Regions from separate parts of the Candidatus Accumulibacter phosphatis genome, predicted to be linked through region 4. Evidence: riboswitches for the same ligand, from Rfam matches in the RefSeq annotation. Region 4 holds a riboswitch; each other region holds the start of a gene.
The links. A riboswitch is a leader RNA that binds a small molecule or an ion and turns the genes downstream of it on or off. The one in region 4 is predicted to bind cobalamin.

Region 1 (4,467 bases), 2.5 Mb from region 4:
CTGACGGCGATCGGCGCGAGCGGGCACTCCAGCCGCGAGTAGTGGAAGGTGTGCCCACGAACACTGCCTTCCGGCAGCTCGACGCTGTGCAACCCGAGGTTGGCAAGGCGTGCGAGCATCGTCGCCTGCCCCGGCAACAGCCCGACCATCTCGCCACGCCGACCCTCGGCGTCGGTGAGCGACTCGAGCAGATACAGGAGGCCGCCGCACTCCGCGACGATCGGCTTGCCAGCGGCATGGTGCGCGCGCAACGCGGCCTGCATCCCGGTATTGGCGGCGAGTTGGTCGAGGTGCAGTTCCGGATAGCCCCCCGGCAGGTACAGCGCATCCGCCGCGGGCAGCGTCGCGTCGACGAGCGGCGAGAAGAAAGTCAGCTCGGCGCCCAGGGCACGCAGCAGATCGAGATTGGCGCGATACAGGAAGGCAAACGCGGCATCTTGCGCGACGCCGATGCGCACGCCGGCGAGCCAACGCGACGGCGGCTCCGAGACCGCCGCACGGAACGTGACCGGCGCCGGCATCACCTGCTCGACCCCATGGAGCGCGGCGGCGGCGCGGGCGATGCGCGCATCGAGATCGGCGACCTCTGCGGCCTGGACCAGGCCAAGGTGTCGTTCGGGCAGCGCGACGTCGCCGTCGCGCGCCAGCCAGCCGAACGAGCGCAGTCCCGGTGGCAGGCTCTCAGCGAGCATCTCGTAGTGACGCTCGCCGGCGACCCGGTTGGCGAACACGCCGGCGAACGGCAAGCCCGGCCGGTAGGTGGCCAACCCGTGCGCGAGCGCACCGAAGGTCTGCGCCATGGCGCCGCCGTCGATGACGGCGAGGATCGGGATGCCGAACAGCATGGCCAGGTCGGCGCTCGAGCGATCGCCGTCGAAGAGCCCCATGACACCTTCGACGAGGATCAGGTCGGCCTCAGCCGCCGCGTCGTAGAGGAGTTGGCGGCAGTGATCCTCACCGCCCATCCACAGGTCGAGCTGATAGACCGGCGCACCCGACGCCCGCTCGAGGATCATCGGATCGAGGAAGTCGGGGCCGCTCTTGAAGACGCGTACGCGCCGCCCCTGCTGGCGGTGATGATGCGCCAGAGCCGCCGTGACGGTGGTCTTCCCCTGGCCCGAGGCAGGCGCCGAGACGAACATCGCCGGGACGGATCTCACAGATCGACCCCCTTCTGAGCGCGCACGCCGGCGCGGAAAGCGTGCTTGACGTCGCGCAACTCGCTGACCGTATCGGCCGCGTCGCAGAGGGCTTGCGGGGCGCCACGGCCGGTGATCACCACGTGCTGCATCGGCGGGCGGGCCTCGAGGTCGGCAAGAACGGCCGCCAGGTCGAGCCAGCCGCGTTTCAGCACGTAGGTCAGTTCGTCGAGAACGACCAGGCCCAGCGAGGAGTCGCGCAACATCGCGCGCACCACCGTCCAGCCGCGTTGTGCCGTTTCACGGTCGCGCGCGAGGTTCTGCGTTTCCCAGGTGAAGCCCTCGCCGAGCACGTGCCAGACGACCTCGGGCTGGCGGCGGAGGAAGGCCTCTTCGCCGGTGTCCGAGCGCCCCTTGATGAACTGCGCGACGCCGGCCCGCATGCCGTGACCGAGGGCGCGGACGACCATTCCGAAGGCCGAACTCGACTTGCCCTTGCCGTTGCCGGTGAGCACCAGCAGCACACCCTTGTCCTGATCGGCGCGCGCAATCGCGGCGTCGACCACCGCCTTCTTCCGCTGCATGCGGGCGCGGTGGCTCTCGTCGACCTCGTGGACCTCGTCGTCGCTCATGCCGTGAGCCGCTCGCGCGAATGCCGACCGAAAAGGACCGGAAAGCAAGACGAATGCACTTTGTTCCCCTCCCCGCACACCCGCGCGAGTTCGCGTTCAATGATTTCACGGCACATCGAGCAGGGGATGACGGAGAAATGAGGAAGACCCCAGACCACCGAAACATCGCCCGCCGCAATGCCGATTCGCATGTCTCAGGCCGGTCTCCGGGCTCACGAGCGAGGAAGTCTCCCTGAACCTGAGCCTTCCCGTGCACTGGCACAGTGGCTTACTGCAGATCCTTGCTCTCGTTTACCGTTGCGGGGGCAGCGCCGGGATGGTCATGGCCTGCAAGACAGGCCAGATGCACCGGCTTCCCATTTCATCCCTCGGGAAGACACCGTCGGGACACCTGAAGCATGCGCGACTTTTACCCTGCCCAAGGCCGCGCTGTCAAGCTCGCCGGCGCCCTGGCGCGGGCGGCCTGGCCTCGGACAGACGGGAAAAACGCCGAGGAAGTACGCTCCGAGACGAGACGTGCGAAGATGGCGACTGCCGCACCACCGCCCTCACGGCCCCTGGCCGCACCCCATCAACCTACCAACGGAGTCCGAGCATGGCTGACTATGGCGCACAACTTCTCTGGCTGCGCGGCGAGCAGGATTTTCTCGGCAACCGTTACAGCCGCAGGCACATGCTGCGCTTCGACGGCGGTGTGGAGATTGCCGCTTCGTCTTCACCGCACGTCGTACCGGTACCGATGTCCGATCCGGCGGCCGTGGACCCGGAAGAAGCCTTCGTCGCCGCACTGGCGAGTTGCCACCTGCTGTGGTTCCTGTCGATCGCCGCCCGCCGCAAGTTCTGCGTCGATAGCTACGCCGACAGCCCGCTGGGCGTCATGGCCAGGAACAGCGAGGGCAAGCTGGCCATGACCGTCGTCACGCTGCGGCCGCAAGTCGCTTTCTCCGGCAGTCGGCTGCCGACCCCTGCCGAGGTGGTGGAGATGCACCATCAGGCGCACGCGGAGTGCTTCATCGCCAACTCGGTCAAGACCGAAGTCCGCTGCGAGCCCGTTTTCGCTGCCGGCACGGCTGACTCGTCAACGGACGACTGATGCCGGCGTCGACGGCCGGAGCAGCAGGTACCCGCTTACGCTTCCCGGCTGATCAACACCACCACTTCGGCGGCGATTCCCTCGCGACGGCCGACGAAGCCCAACCGTTCGGCGGTTTTCGCCTTGACGTTGACGCCGTCGGCGGGAATCTGCAGGTCGGCGGCGATGTTGGCCACCATCTGCGGCAGATACGGCGACAGTTTGGGCTGCTGGGCAATGATCGTCGCATCGACGTTGCCGACTCGCCAGCCCGCCTGCGCCAGCAGCGCGACCGTCGCGCGCAGGAGTTGGCGGCTGTCGGCGCCGCGATAGCGCTCGTCGGTATCGGGGAAGTGGCGGCCGATGTCGCCGAGGGCGGCGGCGCCGAGCAGCGCATCGGTGAGCGCATGCAGCAGGGCATCGGCGTCCGAATGGCCGAGCAGTCCGGCGTGATGCGGAATGTCGACGCCGCCGAGGATCAGGCGGCGGCCCGGTACTAGTGCGTGAATGTCGCAACCCTGGCCGATGCGGATCATTCGTCTACCCGTACCTTCGCCTGCAGGATCATTTCCGCCAGACGCAGGTCGGCCGGATAAGTCACCTTGAGGTTGCTGGCGTCGGCACGGACCAGCCGCGGCCGCAAACCGGCGGCCTCGATGGCGGACGCTTCGTCGGTACCGCCGGGGTGCTCGGCGAGGGCATGGCTGAGCAGGCCGTAGCGGAACATCTGCGGCGTCTGCGCCTGCCAGAGTCCGTCGCGCGGCTCGGTACGCGCCACGCGCTCCGCGTCGTCGGCACGCTTCAAGGTGTCGGCCACCGGCACGGCGAGCAGGCCGCCGACCGGGTCGTCGGCGAGTTCGTCGCAGAGGGCGGCCAGCATCGCCTGCGACAGGCAGGGGCGCGCCGCGTCATGCACGAGGACCCAGTCGTCGTCATCGGCGGCCGTGGCGGCGGCGCGCAGGCCGTTGGCGACGCTCTCGGCACGGGTCGCGCCGCCACAAAAGACGGTCTCCAGCTTGTAGCCGAGGCTTGTCCAGTCGTGCTGGCGCCACCAGATATCGTCCGCCGCGAGGACGACCCAGACACGCTCAATGCGCTGCTGGCGGCAAAGGGCGGCGAGGCTGTAGTAGATCAGGGGGCGCCCGGCCAATAGCTGGTACTGTTTCGGCGTCTCGCCGCCGAAGCGCGCACCGGTGCCGGCAGCAGGAACGATTGCGTAGTGGCTCACCATGGTCTAATTTTAGGGCATGCTACTCATCAAGGAGCAGGAATATGAGCCACCCGCCACCACATGTGCGACCCGCCGCCGTCGCCGGTATGTTCTACCCCGGATCGTCGAGCGTTCTCGCCCGCGATCTGCGCGACTTGCTGAACGACAGCCGACCGGCCCAAGGCAGGCGACCCAAGGCCGTCATCGTGCCGCATGCCGGCTACATCTATTCGGGTCCGATCGCTGCCAGCGTCTATGCGCCGATCGCCGCCTTGCGCGAGAGCGTTCGGCGCGTCGTACTGCTCGGCCCGACGCACCGCGTCGCCGTCGACGGGCTGGCATTCCCCGCCTCGACGGCCTTTGCCACACCGCTCGGCGTGGTTCCGGTCGACGCGCAGGCGCTGGCCTTGATCG
Region 2 (4,467 bases), 1.8 Mb from region 4:
ACCGGTCTTGCGCATTCTGAAGTAAAAGGGGAGGAGTGGAGGAGGCGGCACCTTCGGGTGCCGCCTTTTTCTATGGTCGGGCTCCCGCCGCTGACTGGCCGCCTTCCAGCACCGCCAGCAGTTCGGCACAACTGCGCGGTCGCTGCTCCCTCGACAGCAGGCCGCGCGCCGTCAGCCCATGCTGCAGGGGAATGACCGCCGGCAACGGCAGACCCTGCGCCGACAACTCGCCGGCGTACTCCGCGAGATGCACGGCGTCGAGAGAGGCCGTGCAACTGCCGGCGCGCATCAGGTGGATCTGGTCGGCCCAGCGGTACGCGAAGTCGATGTCGTGCGTGGCCAACAGAAGCGTGATGCCGCGCGCGTGCAGTCCATCGAGCACCGCCAGCAGCTCTTCCTGCATGCGGTAGTCGAGGCCGGCCATCGGTTCGTCGAGCACCAGCAGTTCGGGTTCCATGGCCAGTACGCCGGCTATGCAGACGCGCTTCTTCTGGCCAAAGCTCAGGTGGTGTACAGCCTTGTCGGCAAAGGCTGACATGCCAACGGCGTGCAGCGCCGCTGCCACCCGGTCGCGTACCGTCGTGCTGTCCAGGCCAAGGTTGCAGGGACCGAAGGAAACGTCCTCCAGAACGCTGGCGGAAAACAACTGGCGGTCGGGGTTCTGGAAGACCATGCCGACCTTGCTGCGCAAGCGACGCAATCCGCCGCGGCTGTAATCGATGGCCTGCCCGGCGTAGCGGACCGCGCCGGCCTGTGGTCGCAGCAGCCCGTTGGTGTGTTGGAAGACGGTGGTCTTGCCCGAACCGTTGGCGCCGATCAAAGCATTGCGGCTGCCGCGCATGATCGACAGCGAACAGTCGGCGAGCCCGACGCTGCCATCGGGGTAAGAGAAACCGACCTGCTCGAGGGCGAGCAGCGCTTCCGTCGTCCGGCCAGCGATCGCCAACGTCATCGAAGTCCAAGCGCCAAAGCAATCAGGCCGCTGCCGGCCGTGGCTGCAATGCCGACGGCGCGCGCCGTTTGCTCGAAATGCGGCTCCATGAAACGCAGCGGCCCATCGTTGTTGCGTGCCTGTGCGGCGACATGCAGGGCGTGCGCGCGCTCCCAGACCTGCAGCGTGAGATTCGCCGCCAGTCCGCCGAGCGAGCGCATGGCGAGACGTGGCGTCGCATAGCCGAGGCGCGCCGACTGTGCCGTCAGGGTGTCATGAACCGCCTCCGAGAAAACGAACAGCATGCGGTAGCAGAGCACCATGATCTCGAGCAGGGTTTCCGGTGCTTTCAGGCGGCGGAGGAGGGCGACCAGGTCGATCAGCGGTGTCGTCAGGGCCAGGAAGAGCAGGGCGGCCAGCGCCGCGAGCGAACGTGCGCCGACCGCCGCCAGTTTGCCGAGACCGTCCGGCGCGAACTGGAGGCCGATGGCCCCGGTCGCGGCGTTCAGGTCGAGCGAAAAGGCCAGCGAGATACAGCCGAGAGCGAGAAAGGCCAGCGCCGGCAGGGCCACCCGCAGGTAGTGGCCGGGGGAGACGCCGGCGCCGGCGATGGTCGAGAGCGCAACCAGGGCGGCGACGAGGAGGGCTGTTTCCGGCCTGGCCGCGGCAAACGCGGCGACGAAGCCGCACAGCGAGAACAGGCCCTTGGCCGCCGGAGCCGCCTTGCGCCAGCGGTTGGCGTAGGCGCATTGTTCGATCAGCACGCTCTGTCGCCGGCGTCCGCCTCCTGGCGCTTTCCGGCTTCGCGCCGCATCTTCTCGCGGGTCACCGAAACGCCGAGATAATAGCCGATGAAGCCGGCTCCGAGGGCGGCCTGCAAGGCGAACAGGAGCGACGCCACTTCACCGCTGGCGGGTTCCATCAGCGGCTCGAACCACGGCTGGTAGCTGGGGGCGATCTGGCCGATCAGCGCCATGGCCTTGTCGTCGGCGCCGGTGAAGATCTCGATCGGCTTGCCGTCCGCGCCCGCCTCGGGCCTTTGCACCTGACACAGCGGCAGGGCGGTGAGCAGCACGACGGCGACTAGGAGCAAGAGGTTCTGATGGCGTTTCACGCGCGCACCTCGCTGCTGCCGATGACCTTCATGTCCTGCAGTTCGCGCGGGTTGAAACGCGCCAGGGCATTGAAGATGACGACCGTCAACAGACCCTCGCTGATGGCCAGCGGGATCTGGGTGATCGCGAAAATGCCCGCGAACTTGACGAAGGAGGCGGCGAAGCCGCCGACCGGGTCAGGGAAAGCCCAGGCCAGTTGCAGCGAGGTGGTCACGTAGGTCAGCAGGTCGGCCAGACTGGCGGCGAGGAAGACGCTGACGGCAAACGAGCACTTCAGGCCACGCGCCAGGCGGAAGACGGCAGCGGCGGCAAACGGGCCGACGATCGCCATCGAGAACAGGTTGGCGCCGAGAGTGGTGAGTCCGCCATGGGCGAGGAGCAGTGCCTGGAAGAGGAGCACGACGGCACCGATGGGCGCCATGATGACCGGGCCGAAGAGGATCGCGCCGAGCCCGGTGCCGGTCGGGTGCGAGCAACTGCCGGTCACCGAGGGTAGTTTGAGTGCCGATAGAACGAAGGCGAAAGCCGCCGCCACACCGAGCAGCATGCGTTGCTCGGGCTGCTCGTGGACCCTTTGCCTGACGGCGCGCAGGCCGTAGATGACGAAGGGTGCCGACGCCAGCGTCCAGCCGACGGCATGTTCGATGGGCAAGAAGCCTTCCATGATGTGCATGACCATCCTCCTCTGCGCGAAAGGCAGGAAGCACCATCGTGAGGCGAGGATCGGAAGACGGACCGCCTGCAAAGCAACCGCTGCGGCTGATCAACGGAACCGTTCCCGTCACCCCGGGGATTGGCACTGCCTGTGGTTCAGGCCGGTCTTCTGGCTCGCCTTCCTTCTCCTTTGCCGACCTTCCCGCGTCAATCACGCAGTGGCATGAGGCAAACTCGTCGGGCATACAGCAGCGGGGGCTGCGCCGGACTGGCACGATTCGTGGAATCGTACGGTCACCGGCTTCCCGTTTCACCTGCCGCACGGTTGTGCGGCATGGCACCTGAACCAAGCGAAGTATACGTGAAGCGCGTGCCAGGCCCAAGCGTTCGCGCGAATGTTCGCGGATGTCGAGGCGACGCGCGGCGCCGGCGATTCAGCCGGGGAGGGTGCGCAGACTTGGGTATACTGTCGCCCTTGCCGTACCTGACCCCGGCATGGCGCCGCCGCACGTTGGTGATGTATCTGCGGCGGTGGCCTGCCATGCTGATATCGTTCTCGTCACAGGAAACAAAAATGAAGAAGAAAACTGCAGTTCTGTCGATCGTCCTGTTGTCCGCTGCGCTGCTCGCAGCCTGCGGCAAGAAGGAGAATCCTGCTGAAGGCAAAGCGGCGACAGTGCCGGCGCCGGTTGCCGCCATTGTCGTCGGTCTGGACGACAACTTTCCGCCGATGGGCTTCCGCGACGAAAAGAACACGCTCGTCGGCTTCGACATCGATCTGGCCGGCGAGGCCGGCAAGCGGCTCGGCGCTGAAGTGAAGTTCAAGCCGATCGACTGGAATGCCAAGGAAGCCGAGCTGAACAGCAAGCGCGTCGACGTGCTGTGGAACGGTCTGACGATCACCGAGGCGCGCAAGGAGAAGATCCTGTTCACCACGCCCTATCTGGAAAACCGCCAGATCATCGTCGTCACCGACAAGTCGCCGGTCAAGACCAAGGCCGACCTCGCCGGCAAGGTGGTCGGCGTGCAGGACGGCAGCAGCGCCATCGAGGCTGTCGAGAAGGACGCGGCCACGGCCAAGTCACTCAAGGAACTCAAGAAGTTCGGCGACAACGTCACCGCACTGATGGATCTGGGAGCTGGTCGACTCGATGCGCTGGTCGTCGACGAGGTCGTCGGCCGCTACTACACGACCAAGAAGCCCGGTGAGTACCGTGTTCTCGACGAGAACTTCGGCACCGAGGACTACGGCGTCGGCACCCGCAAGGACGACACCGAACTGATGGCGAAACTGCAGAAAACGCTCGACGAGATGAAGAAGGATGGTTCGGCCGCCGCCATTTCGACTAAGTGGTTCGGCAAGGACATCATCAAGAAGTAACGGTGCATGGACTATGTGATCGAGATCATGGCCCCCCTGATCGAGGGTACGGGGGTCACGCTGCAGGTTTTTCTCATCAGCTTCGTCCTCGCCGTACCGCTCGGTCTGGTCCTGGCCCTCGTCAGGATTTCGCGCTTCGTCGTGCTGAGCGGCCTGGTCAATGGCTACATCTGGCTGATGCGTGGCACGCCGCTGATGCTGCAGATGCTGTTCATCTATTTTGCGTTGCCCTTCGTGCCGGTGATCGGCGTCCGCCTGCCGGACTTTCCGGCGGCCATCGTCGCCTTCGTGCTCAACTACGCGGCGTACTTTGCCGAGATCTTTCGCGCCGGCATCCAGTCGATTGATCGGGGCCAGTACGAAGGTGCGCGTGTCCTCGGGCTCAG
Region 3 (4,467 bases), 1.1 Mb from region 4:
TCCTACTTCGGCGCGTAGCGAATACCGACAAAAACGTTCGCTCCCGCTGCCGCGTAGTTGTCGGCCGTCTCGTAATACTTGTCGAAGATGTTGTTGGCGCGCGCAAAGAATGTCCAGTCACGCTGCAGACGATAGTCCGCATAGAGGTTGATCAGACCGTAGCCCCCGAGGCGGTCGCGGTTGGCCGGGTCGTCGTAGCGATTGCCCACGAGTTGCCACTCGCCACGCAATTCCCAGTTACCGAACGTTCGCGTGAGGTAGCTGCTCATCTGCTGCTCGGCGCGACGCGCCAGGCGATTGCCGTTGTTTGGCCCATTCTCCTCGTTGCGCGGATCCAGAAAGTCGATGGCGACCCCCAACCCCCAGCCCGACAAACGCCCATCGTAGGTGAGCGTCGCGCCCCGCAACAAGGCCTTACTGACATTCACCGGCGCAAAAGTCGGTGGCCGGAATTCGATCAGGTCGGTGAGATCATTGTTGTAGAAGACGGCCCCAAAGCGATGGCTGGCGTGTTCCCAGTTGACGCCCACCTCGGCGTTCTTCGCTCTCTCCGGCTTCAGATCCGGGTTACCACCCGCGAAAAGGAAACTGGCGGGGAAGTACAGTTCGTTGAATGTCGGGGCGCGGAACGCCGTTCCGTAGGAGACGTGCGCACGCCACTCCGGCGTAAACTGGTAACCGTACGACGCAGAACCGGTGGTTTCACCACCGAACTGTGAGTTGTCGTCACGTCGCAGGTTGAACTGCAGGCGGTGCTGGTCGATGCGGCCGTTCCAGCCAGCCAGCAAGGAACGAATGGTCCGCTCGCTGACCGCATAGTCGGTCGTACCGGACACCTTCTGTTGGGTGTACTCGGCCGCCAGCAGCGCTTCGCCGACCGGCAACTTGATGTCATTCTGCCAGGACGCCTGATCCATGTCGGTGCGGAAGGAGGCACTTCTGACAGCGCCGGCATAGTCCCTGGCATCGTCCGTGCTGCGCCCGACACGCAGCGTGCTGGTCCACGTCGCATTCACGCGGTTGCGCGAACAAAGCGAGTAGGAACTGACGGTCTGGTCGCTGTTGTAGTTCGGCGCCGCACCGAGAGGGCCAAAGTCATTCGCGTCGTACTGGTTGGTACCCTGGCTGGCCAGCAGGTTCGCACCGATTTCCTGGTCCTTGGCCGGGCGAACGGCGAAGCTGGCACTCAAGTTCCTGTTGTAATAGCCATCGCGATCGGGGTTGTAATTGCTGTCCTGCTTGTTGTGAACCGTGCTGAAACCGCGTGTGTCGATGTAGCCGGCCTGCACGCTGTAGGAAACGAGATCCGTACCGCCCGACACGCCGACCGTGCTGTCGCTCGTCTGGTAGGAGCCATAGCCGGTGCTGGCGTTCACACGCGGCGGCCCCTCGCCGCGCCGGGTGAAGATCTGGATCACGCCGCCGATGGCATCGGCACCGTAGAGCGACGACGCCGGGCCGCGCAGGATTTCGATGCGCTCGATCTGGTCGAGCGGGATGCGCGAGAGCGCTGGGCTGCCGGTGGTCGCCGAGCCGACTCGTTGACCATCGATCAGCAGGATCGACTGATTGTTCGCCGCCCCACGAATGAAGACGCCGCTATTGCTCCCCGCACCGCCGTTCGCGATGTATTGAATTCCCGGTTGCCTTGCCAGCAGTTGTGCGAGCGAGGTTTCGCCGGCCTGCTCGATCTCCTCGCGCGTGATGACCGACACGTCACTCATCAACTCGTTGCTGCGTGTTGGCTGGCGAGTCGCGGTGACGACAATGGGATCAAGGGGCAGGTCAGCGGAGCTTGCCGCGGTCGACAAGAATACGGCGACAAGAGTGAGCAGTTTCGCGGCAGAATGTGCGCGCGCCTGGCTTGGATGCATGATGGGTTTCTCCCTGTTGCCGACGAGCGTCCCCGCAGGTCGGCGAGCAAAAATACGGAACTGCACAGGGATACCATCAACAGGCGCGAGCGCGCCGAGCGTTGCGTGTCCGCATCCCCGCGGCACCTCCGTCCATGTGTGCGAAGGCCGGTATCCGGGCTTGCAAGTCTTGACATGTCGCCTTCCCAGGCTTTCGCCCAGTGGCCTATCGACACGCCCACACTCGCTTACCGTTGCGGGGACAGCACAGGCATGATGTTGCATGAACACGCACCTGTTTCCCGTTTAACCGCTGCAGCAAAGCTGCATTGCGGCACCTTGCACGATCTCTCCCGCGACCCGAGGTCCGCGGAAGCGCGGAGTATAACCTCGCTTCGGACCAGACGCCTACGTGATTACGAGACAAAGCGCCGGTGCCGGCACAAACCACCTTGAGAACCGCCTCTTACGCCTTGACCGAACAAGCTTTTTGACTCTATAGTCTGGCCCATGCTTGATGAACTCAATGCGCTCGAGAGCCGGATCACCGAGGTCGTGTCACTTTGCCAGACGTTGCGCGCGGAGAATGACGGACTCCGCGAACGTCTCGCTGCCGCCGAAACCGACAAGAACCGCCTCACCGAGCGCATGGGAGCCGCTTTCGCCCGGCTGGAAGCGCTTGCCCTGCAACTGCCAGAGGCCAAGGCCTGAAGAATCCGCATCTGATGCCCAACGAAGCCAGCTTTCTCGACATCACCCTGCTCGGCAAGGAATACCGTGTTGCCTGCCCACCCGAGGAGCGCGCGGCCTTGCTCAACGCCGCCGCCTACGTCGATGGCAAGATGCGCGACATCGCCGAGAAGACCAGAAGCAATCTATCCGAGCGGATCGCCGTCATGGCCGCCCTGAATATTGCCCACGAGCACCTTCACCGGAATCAGGAAAGCCCCGAGCAGCATCAGAAAATTGAATCTGAAATAGGGCTGGACATCGACGACGTTCGGCGTAGAATTTCTTTCATGGAGGCGGAACTTGTGGCGGTGCTGAAGCCGCAGCAAACCGGGGAGTGACTGGAACGTAAAGTTCCTCCCAGCCTTCGAGAGAGTTCCCTGCGGTGTTTGTTAAGGTCATAGATTCCTTGGACCAATGCTTATTGGCATCGGTCGCCGACCATCGAAACTGCTGTTGTGTGTGCCCCACATGTCGGGCATACCTGATGCGGGAGGAAAGTGACCCAACTGAATCCAGGTTCAGGATGCCGGCCTGACGGCACTCGCGGGGACAAGGAAAAGGGAAGACGCGGAACTTCGGTTCCGCGTTTTTTTTTCGCTATCGTCGGCGTGCCCAGTCATCTGGCCCGCGGCTTCCTGCAGGGAATGCCCGCAGGCTTCCCGGCACCAATCACTGCGCTGACGGCGACCGCTCGCTGCGTGAGCGTCCCCTTCCGGCAGCCCTGACCGGGCCGGTGCATGGCCCCTGCGCCCGCCCGCCGCCAACCGCGGATCGTCGCCCGGCGAATCCCGCTCTCATATTTTTTCCGCTTGATTTGTATCAAGAAAAAGCTTCTGCGAGAGGCTTAGAGTGTCCGTCTGACGCAGGACTGTAACGGTCCGTGCCGGACGGTACCGGCACAGCAACCGGCCGACCTGTGCACAGGAGCGTCGCGAATTCATGAATATCTCCAGCGTACTGGTCAATGCCCGGCCCGAAGCGATTACCCGGGTCAAGGCAAGTCTCTGCGCGCTCGGTGGCGTCGAGGTGCATGTGGCAACCGAATCCGGGCAAATGATCGTGACCATCGAGGCCGACTCGACTCAAGCAGTGACCAAGCTTTTTGCGCAGATCAATGAGCAGCCGGGCGTGCTCTCGGCGTCCATGGTCTACCACCAGTTCGAACCCGATCCTGATGAGGAAGCATGAGATGAAATTGACTTTGACACGTCGTGACTTTATCAAGAGCCATGCGGTGGCTGCCGCCGCCAGTGTCGCCGGCATCAGCCTTCCCGGCTTTGCACAGGCGGCACCGGGAAAGGATGACGGCGTGCGTTGGGACAAGGGCGCCTGCCGTTACTGCGGCACCGGCTGCGGCGTCCTGGTGGGAACGAAGGATGGACGCATCGTAGCCACCCAGGGCGACCCCGACGCCCCGGTCAACAAGGGACTGAACTGCATCAAGGGCTATTTCCTGTCCAAGATTCAGTACGGCAAGGATCGCCTGACGACGCCGCTGCTGCGCATGAAGGATGGCAAGTTCGATAAGAACGGCGAGTTCACCCCGGTTTCCTGGGACCAGGCTTTCGACATCATGGCCGACAAGTGCAAGGCTGCACTCAAGAAGGGTGGTCCGCGCAACATCGCCATGTTCGGTTCCGGGCAGTGGACCATCTGGGAAGGATATGCCGCCGCGAAACTGATGAAGGCCGGTCTGCTGACCAACAACCTTGATCCGAACGCGCGCCACTGCATGGCGTCAGCGGTCGCCGGATTCATGCGCACCTTCGGCATCGACGAACCGATGGGCTGCTACGACGACATCGAGCACGCCGATGCCTTCGTGCTGTGGGGTTCGAACATGGCGGAAATGCATCCGATCCTATGGTCACGCGTCACCGAT
Region 4 (4,467 bases):
CCTCTCGCTGGGAATCCCGCGCGAAACCGCCAGCATCGCGTACCAGGCAGGATCGGGATCGACACGCAGGCGTGCCGCATAGGTGCTGGTCGGGTAAATCGACGGACCGGCCAGGCTGCCGAAGTTGGCCACTTCCGCCGCCATCCCGAACGACGGATGCAGGAAGACTCCCGAGGCGTCGGTGACGTAGAACTCGCTGTCGATCGGGTAGAGACCAAGCCGAAGCGATGCCCTGTCGTCAAGGAAGGCTTGCTGCAGCCACGCCTTGAAGACGCCGGTACGGTTGACCGGTGCCTCGAGGTTATCGACGCCCATCAGGCTGCCGACATAGTTGAGATTGACTCTGCCGCCAGTGTTGCTGATCAACTGCAGAAAGGCGGAACCGCCTGTCCAGCCGAAGAGTTTCTCGCCGTCGAATTGCAGGACGAGGTCGGTATGGCCCATGTAGGCCCCGCCGTGCTGCAGGCCGCCGGCATTGTTGCGCAGGTAGTCGGCCGTGTACATGAGGTCGGCCTGGACGCCTGCGTCGTAGAGCCGCTTGCGGGCGCCGCCCCAGTCGCCGGTGAGGGTGCTTTCCTGCCAGTTGGGGGTGTCGTCGGTGGCATCGCTTGCCGCTACTGAATCTCCTTCGGGGGCTTTGCCGGCCGCTATGACTTTGCCAAGGTCGGCGGGATTGTCGGCCGCAGCGCCCAGAGTAGTCAGCGGTTGACCAAGAAAAGAGGCGAGCAGCGCCGCCCCGAGGAGGTTGGTCAGCTTGTTTCTGGCTATCAACATTGTTTATCGCTCCTTCATATTTGTTTTGGCCAGCATGGCCAACAGTTCATGGATCGTTCGCGGCTTGCCCGCATCCGAGACCTGCCCGCGGGCAGCAAGTGCGTGCTGTAGCTCGACGACTCCGGGCTATGGCAGCCCAACTGCCGACAAGGCATTCCCCGCCGTCGGCCAGCTTGGCCGCGTCCAGCGAAGCCACACAATGACCGCCCGTCACCAAGTGAAACCGGTCGGCCCAGCGGTAGGTGAAGTCGATCTCGTGCGTCGCCGGCAGCAGAGCAATGCCCCGGCCATGTAGCTCGCCCAATACCGCCAACAGATCCTCCTGCGCGCTGTGATTCAGGCCGGCCATCGGCTCGTCGAGTACCAGCAACTCGGGGTCCATGGCGAGCACGCCGGCGTCGCTACCCGCAGATAGCGTCCGCTCGGTATTCCGGCACCTGCCAGCGTCACTGCGGCGATCAGTAGAGGGACGACGGTCGTCGCGACGGGTACCCCCGCAGTGAAGGCCGCGCCGAGCCCGCACAGCGCGAAGATTCCCTTGACCACTGGCGAGACCCGCCGCCAGCGATTGGTGTAGGCCGATTGCTCGATCAGTAGGCACCGGCACCTTCGTCCGCCGCCTTCCTGCGCGCGGCATACTTCTCACGGGTAACCGAAACGCCAAAGTAGTAGCCGATGAAGCCCGCCCCCAGAGCAGCCTGCAGAGCAAACAATAGAGAGGCGATCTCCCCGCTAGCGGGTTCCATCAGCGGCTCGAACCATCGCGTGTAGTTCGGACTGATGTCACCGATCAGATCCTTCGCCTTGTCGTCCGCACCGGCGAAAATCTCGACCGCTTTGCCATCTGCAGCCGGTGCCGGCTTCTCCACCAGCCACAGCGGAAAAACGGCGAGCAGCACAACCAGAATCAGAAGGATGAGGTTTTGATGGTGTTTCATGCGTGCGCCTCCCTGCCGCCAAGGAGTTTCAGCTTTTGCAATTCCTGTGGGTTGAAGCGGATCAAGGCGTTGAAAATGACCACCGTCAGCAAGCCCTCGCTGATCGCCAGCGGGATCTGGGTGATCGCAAAAATTCCGGCAAACTTGACAAAAGAGGCGACAAAGCCGCCTTCCAGATCAGGGAAGGCCCAGGCCAGTTGGACCGAGGTGGTCACGTAGGTCAGCAGATCGGCCATGCTGGCGGCGATGAAGACACTGACCGCGAACGACAGCTTCAGGCTGCGCGCCAAGCGAAACAAACCGGCAGCCGCGAATGGTCCGACAATAGCCATCGAGAAGATGTTGGCACCGAGTGTTGTCAGGCCGCCGTGTGCGAGCAACAGCGCCTGGAAGAGCAGCACGACCATGCCAATCGGCGCCATCGCCGCCGGGCCGAAGAGGATGGCGCCAAGCCCGGTGCCGGTGGGATGCGAGCAACTGCCAGTCACAGACGGCAGCTTCAACGCCGAGAGAACGAAAGTAAACGCTGCCGCCACACCGAGCAGCATTCGTTGCTCGGGATTCTCCTGGATGTGTTGTTTGACGGCGTGAATGCCGTAGATGACGAACGGCGCGGATGCCACGGACCAGCCCACAGCATGCTCGATAGGCAAGAAGCCTTCCATGATATGCATGACTCTCTCCCACAGTGAGAAATGACCAGATGCGCCATTTGGGGGAAAAGCAAACAGATCGGAAGACAAGCCGCGCGACGACAACCGACTGACGGCGAATCGACGCAACCTCTCCCTTTACCCCGGGGATTGGCGCTACATTTGATTTGGGCCGGTCTTCTGGCTTGCCTTCAGTCTTCTCCAGCAGCCTTCCCATGCGCGAGCACAGTGGCGTTTTGCGGAGTCGTCAGGCTTACAGCAGCGGGGGCTGCGCCGGACTGTCTGAAGGATCAGAGTCACCGGCTTCCCGTTTCACCCGCCCCACGGTCGTGGAGCAAGGCACCCAAACAGAGTCAACTATACTATACGGTGGGCGTCATCCGGCAACAGGCAGAAACCTCGCTCGCACGGTGCCGCCCCTTTGTTACGGTACCGCGCGGACTGCCTCGGTGTCCCCCGGCCTGCGCAGCATCTTGTTGACTTCGTCGGCGTGCATTTCTTCGTCGACGATCAGGTCCCGCGCGTACTCTTCGAGCAGGATGTTCTTTCCCGCGACGATCTCAAGCAGCCTGTAGTAGGCGGCTCGGGCCAGAGTCTCATGCTCCAGGCTCTCGCGCAGGATATCCCCGGTATCGTGCTGATACGTTTCCAGCAGGGGCCCGATTCCCAAGGACGGATGACCACCCAGCAAGGTCACCAGTTCGCCGGCGCGCCCGGCATGGACCAGACTCTCCTCGGCGTTCTTTTTCATCCAGTCAACGATCGGGATGCGGTTGTAGCCATAAACCATCAGTGCGTAATGCGTGTAACGCACGACACCAGCCAGTTCAAGCTCCATGATCTGATTGAGAACGGCAACTGCTTCGTCACGGTCAAAGTCACTCATCTTGATTCTCCAATAGTTAGCGCTAAACAGAGGTCGTGCCTGCAATTGGTGTGCGCCGTCACCAATCAGGGCTGATTGAGGCCAAGGCTACCCGCCATTGTTTTCGGGAACCCACCACCAAGTTCGAGTCCCGGCCGCGCACGCTCACAGCGCCAGCTGCAAGCGCACCCCGGCGACGGTGGCGTTCGGCAAGTACAGACCCGGGTTCAAGATCCGCTGGACGAGCGGTTGCAGGACCACCCCGGGGGCCAGTTGTGCCCGGTAGGTCATTTCCACGGCCGTTTCCGCGGCCGACGACAGCGGCTCGCCCAGCTCGTCCGATAACTGCGCGCGCCCCTGCGGACCCGCGTGCGCACGCGTCGCGGCGATACCGAAGGTGTCTTTCTCGCGTCCGGCGAACGGACCCCGGAAGCTGAAGCCGACGCTGAGCGAGTAGTCGAGGGTGTTGGTCCGGCCGTCGGTGAAACCGTAGCGGACGAAAGCGGCGAGGTCACGGTTCGATTCCGGAACCCGAAACACCGTCTGCTCAGCGAGGAAATAGGCGCCCCAGTGCGTTGCCAACAGCGGTTCGTCGGCGGCATCGACGGCAACGAGTTGCGGGAAGCGCGGCGAGAATCGCCACATGCCCACGGCAAGCTTGCTGATCGGCACGAAGTCGTCCTTGGCCTCGGCCGGCGTGCTCTCGCGCAGCAGTCCGGCCTTGGCCGGACTGAAACCGACTTCGCCGATGAGCATGCTGCCGGTACCCTTCGGCCAGCTGACATTGGGGCCGGCGGTGGCTATCCGCTCGCTGGGAATCCCGCGCGAAACCGCCAGCATCGCGTACCAGGCAGGATCGGGATCGATACGCAGGCGTGCCGCATAGGTGCTGGTCGGGTAAATCGACGGGCCGGCCAGGCTGCCGAAGTTGGCCACTTCCGCCGCCATCCCGAACGACGGATGCAGGAAGACTCCCGAGGCGTCGGTGACGTAGAACTCGCTGTCGATCGGGTAAAGACCAAGCCGAAGCGATGCCCTGTCGTCAAGGAAGGCTTGCTGCAGCCACGCCTTGAAGACGCCGGTACGGTTGACCGGTGCCTCGAGGTTATCGACGCCCATCAGGCTGCCGACATAGTTGAGATTGACTCTGCCGCCAGTGTTGCTGATCAACTGCAGAAAGGCGGAACCGCCTGTCCAGCCGAAGAGTTTCTCGCCGTCGAACTGCAGGACGAGGTCG

Region 1: another riboswitch for cobalamin. It lies ahead of cobO (cob(I)yrinic acid a,c-diamide adenosyltransferase); the one in region 4 lies ahead of CAP2UW1_RS02095 (energy-coupling factor ABC transporter permease).
Region 2: another riboswitch for cobalamin. It lies ahead of CAP2UW1_RS10205 (energy-coupling factor ABC transporter permease); the one in region 4 lies ahead of CAP2UW1_RS02095 (energy-coupling factor ABC transporter permease).
Region 3: another riboswitch for cobalamin. It lies ahead of CAP2UW1_RS19360 (TonB-dependent receptor domain-containing protein); the one in region 4 lies ahead of CAP2UW1_RS02095 (energy-coupling factor ABC transporter permease).

Annotation. Positions count from the first base shown of each region.
Region 1 covers NC_013194.1:3,021,134-3,025,600, forward strand. Annotated here, with positions in the region: gene CAP2UW1_RS13060 (cobyrinate a,c-diamide synthase) at 1-1,142, opposite strand, end outside; gene cobO (cob(I)yrinic acid a,c-diamide adenosyltransferase) at 1,157-1,771, opposite strand; cobalamin riboswitch at 1,952-2,181, opposite strand; gene CAP2UW1_RS13070 (OsmC family protein) at 2,367-2,864, shown strand; gene ispF (2-C-methyl-D-erythritol 2,4-cyclodiphosphate synthase) at 2,900-3,379, opposite strand; gene ispD (2-C-methyl-D-erythritol 4-phosphate cytidylyltransferase) at 3,376-4,074, opposite strand; gene amrB (AmmeMemoRadiSam system protein B) at 4,116-4,467, shown strand, end outside.
Region 2 covers NC_013194.1:2,305,595-2,310,061, forward strand. Annotated here, with positions in the region: gene CAP2UW1_RS10190 (energy-coupling factor ABC transporter ATP-binding protein) at 71-952, opposite strand; gene cbiQ (cobalt ECF transporter T component CbiQ) at 949-1,695, opposite strand; gene CAP2UW1_RS10200 (energy-coupling factor ABC transporter substrate-binding protein) at 1,689-2,045, opposite strand; gene CAP2UW1_RS10205 (energy-coupling factor ABC transporter permease) at 2,042-2,719, opposite strand; cobalamin riboswitch at 2,843-3,060, opposite strand; gene CAP2UW1_RS10210 (amino acid ABC transporter substrate-binding protein) at 3,275-4,081, shown strand; gene CAP2UW1_RS10215 (amino acid ABC transporter permease) at 4,088-4,467, shown strand, end outside.
Region 3 covers NC_013194.1:4,463,454-4,467,920, forward strand. Annotated here, with positions in the region: gene CAP2UW1_RS19360 (TonB-dependent receptor domain-containing protein) at 3-1,874, opposite strand; cobalamin riboswitch at 2,003-2,207, opposite strand; gene CAP2UW1_RS19365 (hypothetical protein) at 2,364-2,564, shown strand; gene CAP2UW1_RS19370 (cell division protein ZapA) at 2,579-2,923, shown strand; RNA gene ssrS (6S RNA) at 2,957-3,139, shown strand; gene CAP2UW1_RS19375 (chaperone NapD) at 3,525-3,773, shown strand; gene napA (nitrate reductase catalytic subunit NapA) at 3,775-4,467, shown strand, end outside.
Region 4 covers NC_013194.1:486,260-490,726, forward strand. Annotated here, with positions in the region: gene CAP2UW1_RS02080 (carbohydrate porin) at 1-774, opposite strand, end outside; gene CAP2UW1_RS02085 (hypothetical protein) at 821-1,156, opposite strand; gene CAP2UW1_RS02090 (energy-coupling factor ABC transporter substrate-binding protein) at 1,365-1,712, opposite strand; gene CAP2UW1_RS02095 (energy-coupling factor ABC transporter permease) at 1,709-2,386, opposite strand; cobalamin riboswitch at 2,519-2,727, opposite strand; gene CAP2UW1_RS02100 (ferritin-like domain-containing protein) at 2,790-3,251, opposite strand; gene CAP2UW1_RS02105 (carbohydrate porin) at 3,396-4,467, opposite strand, start outside.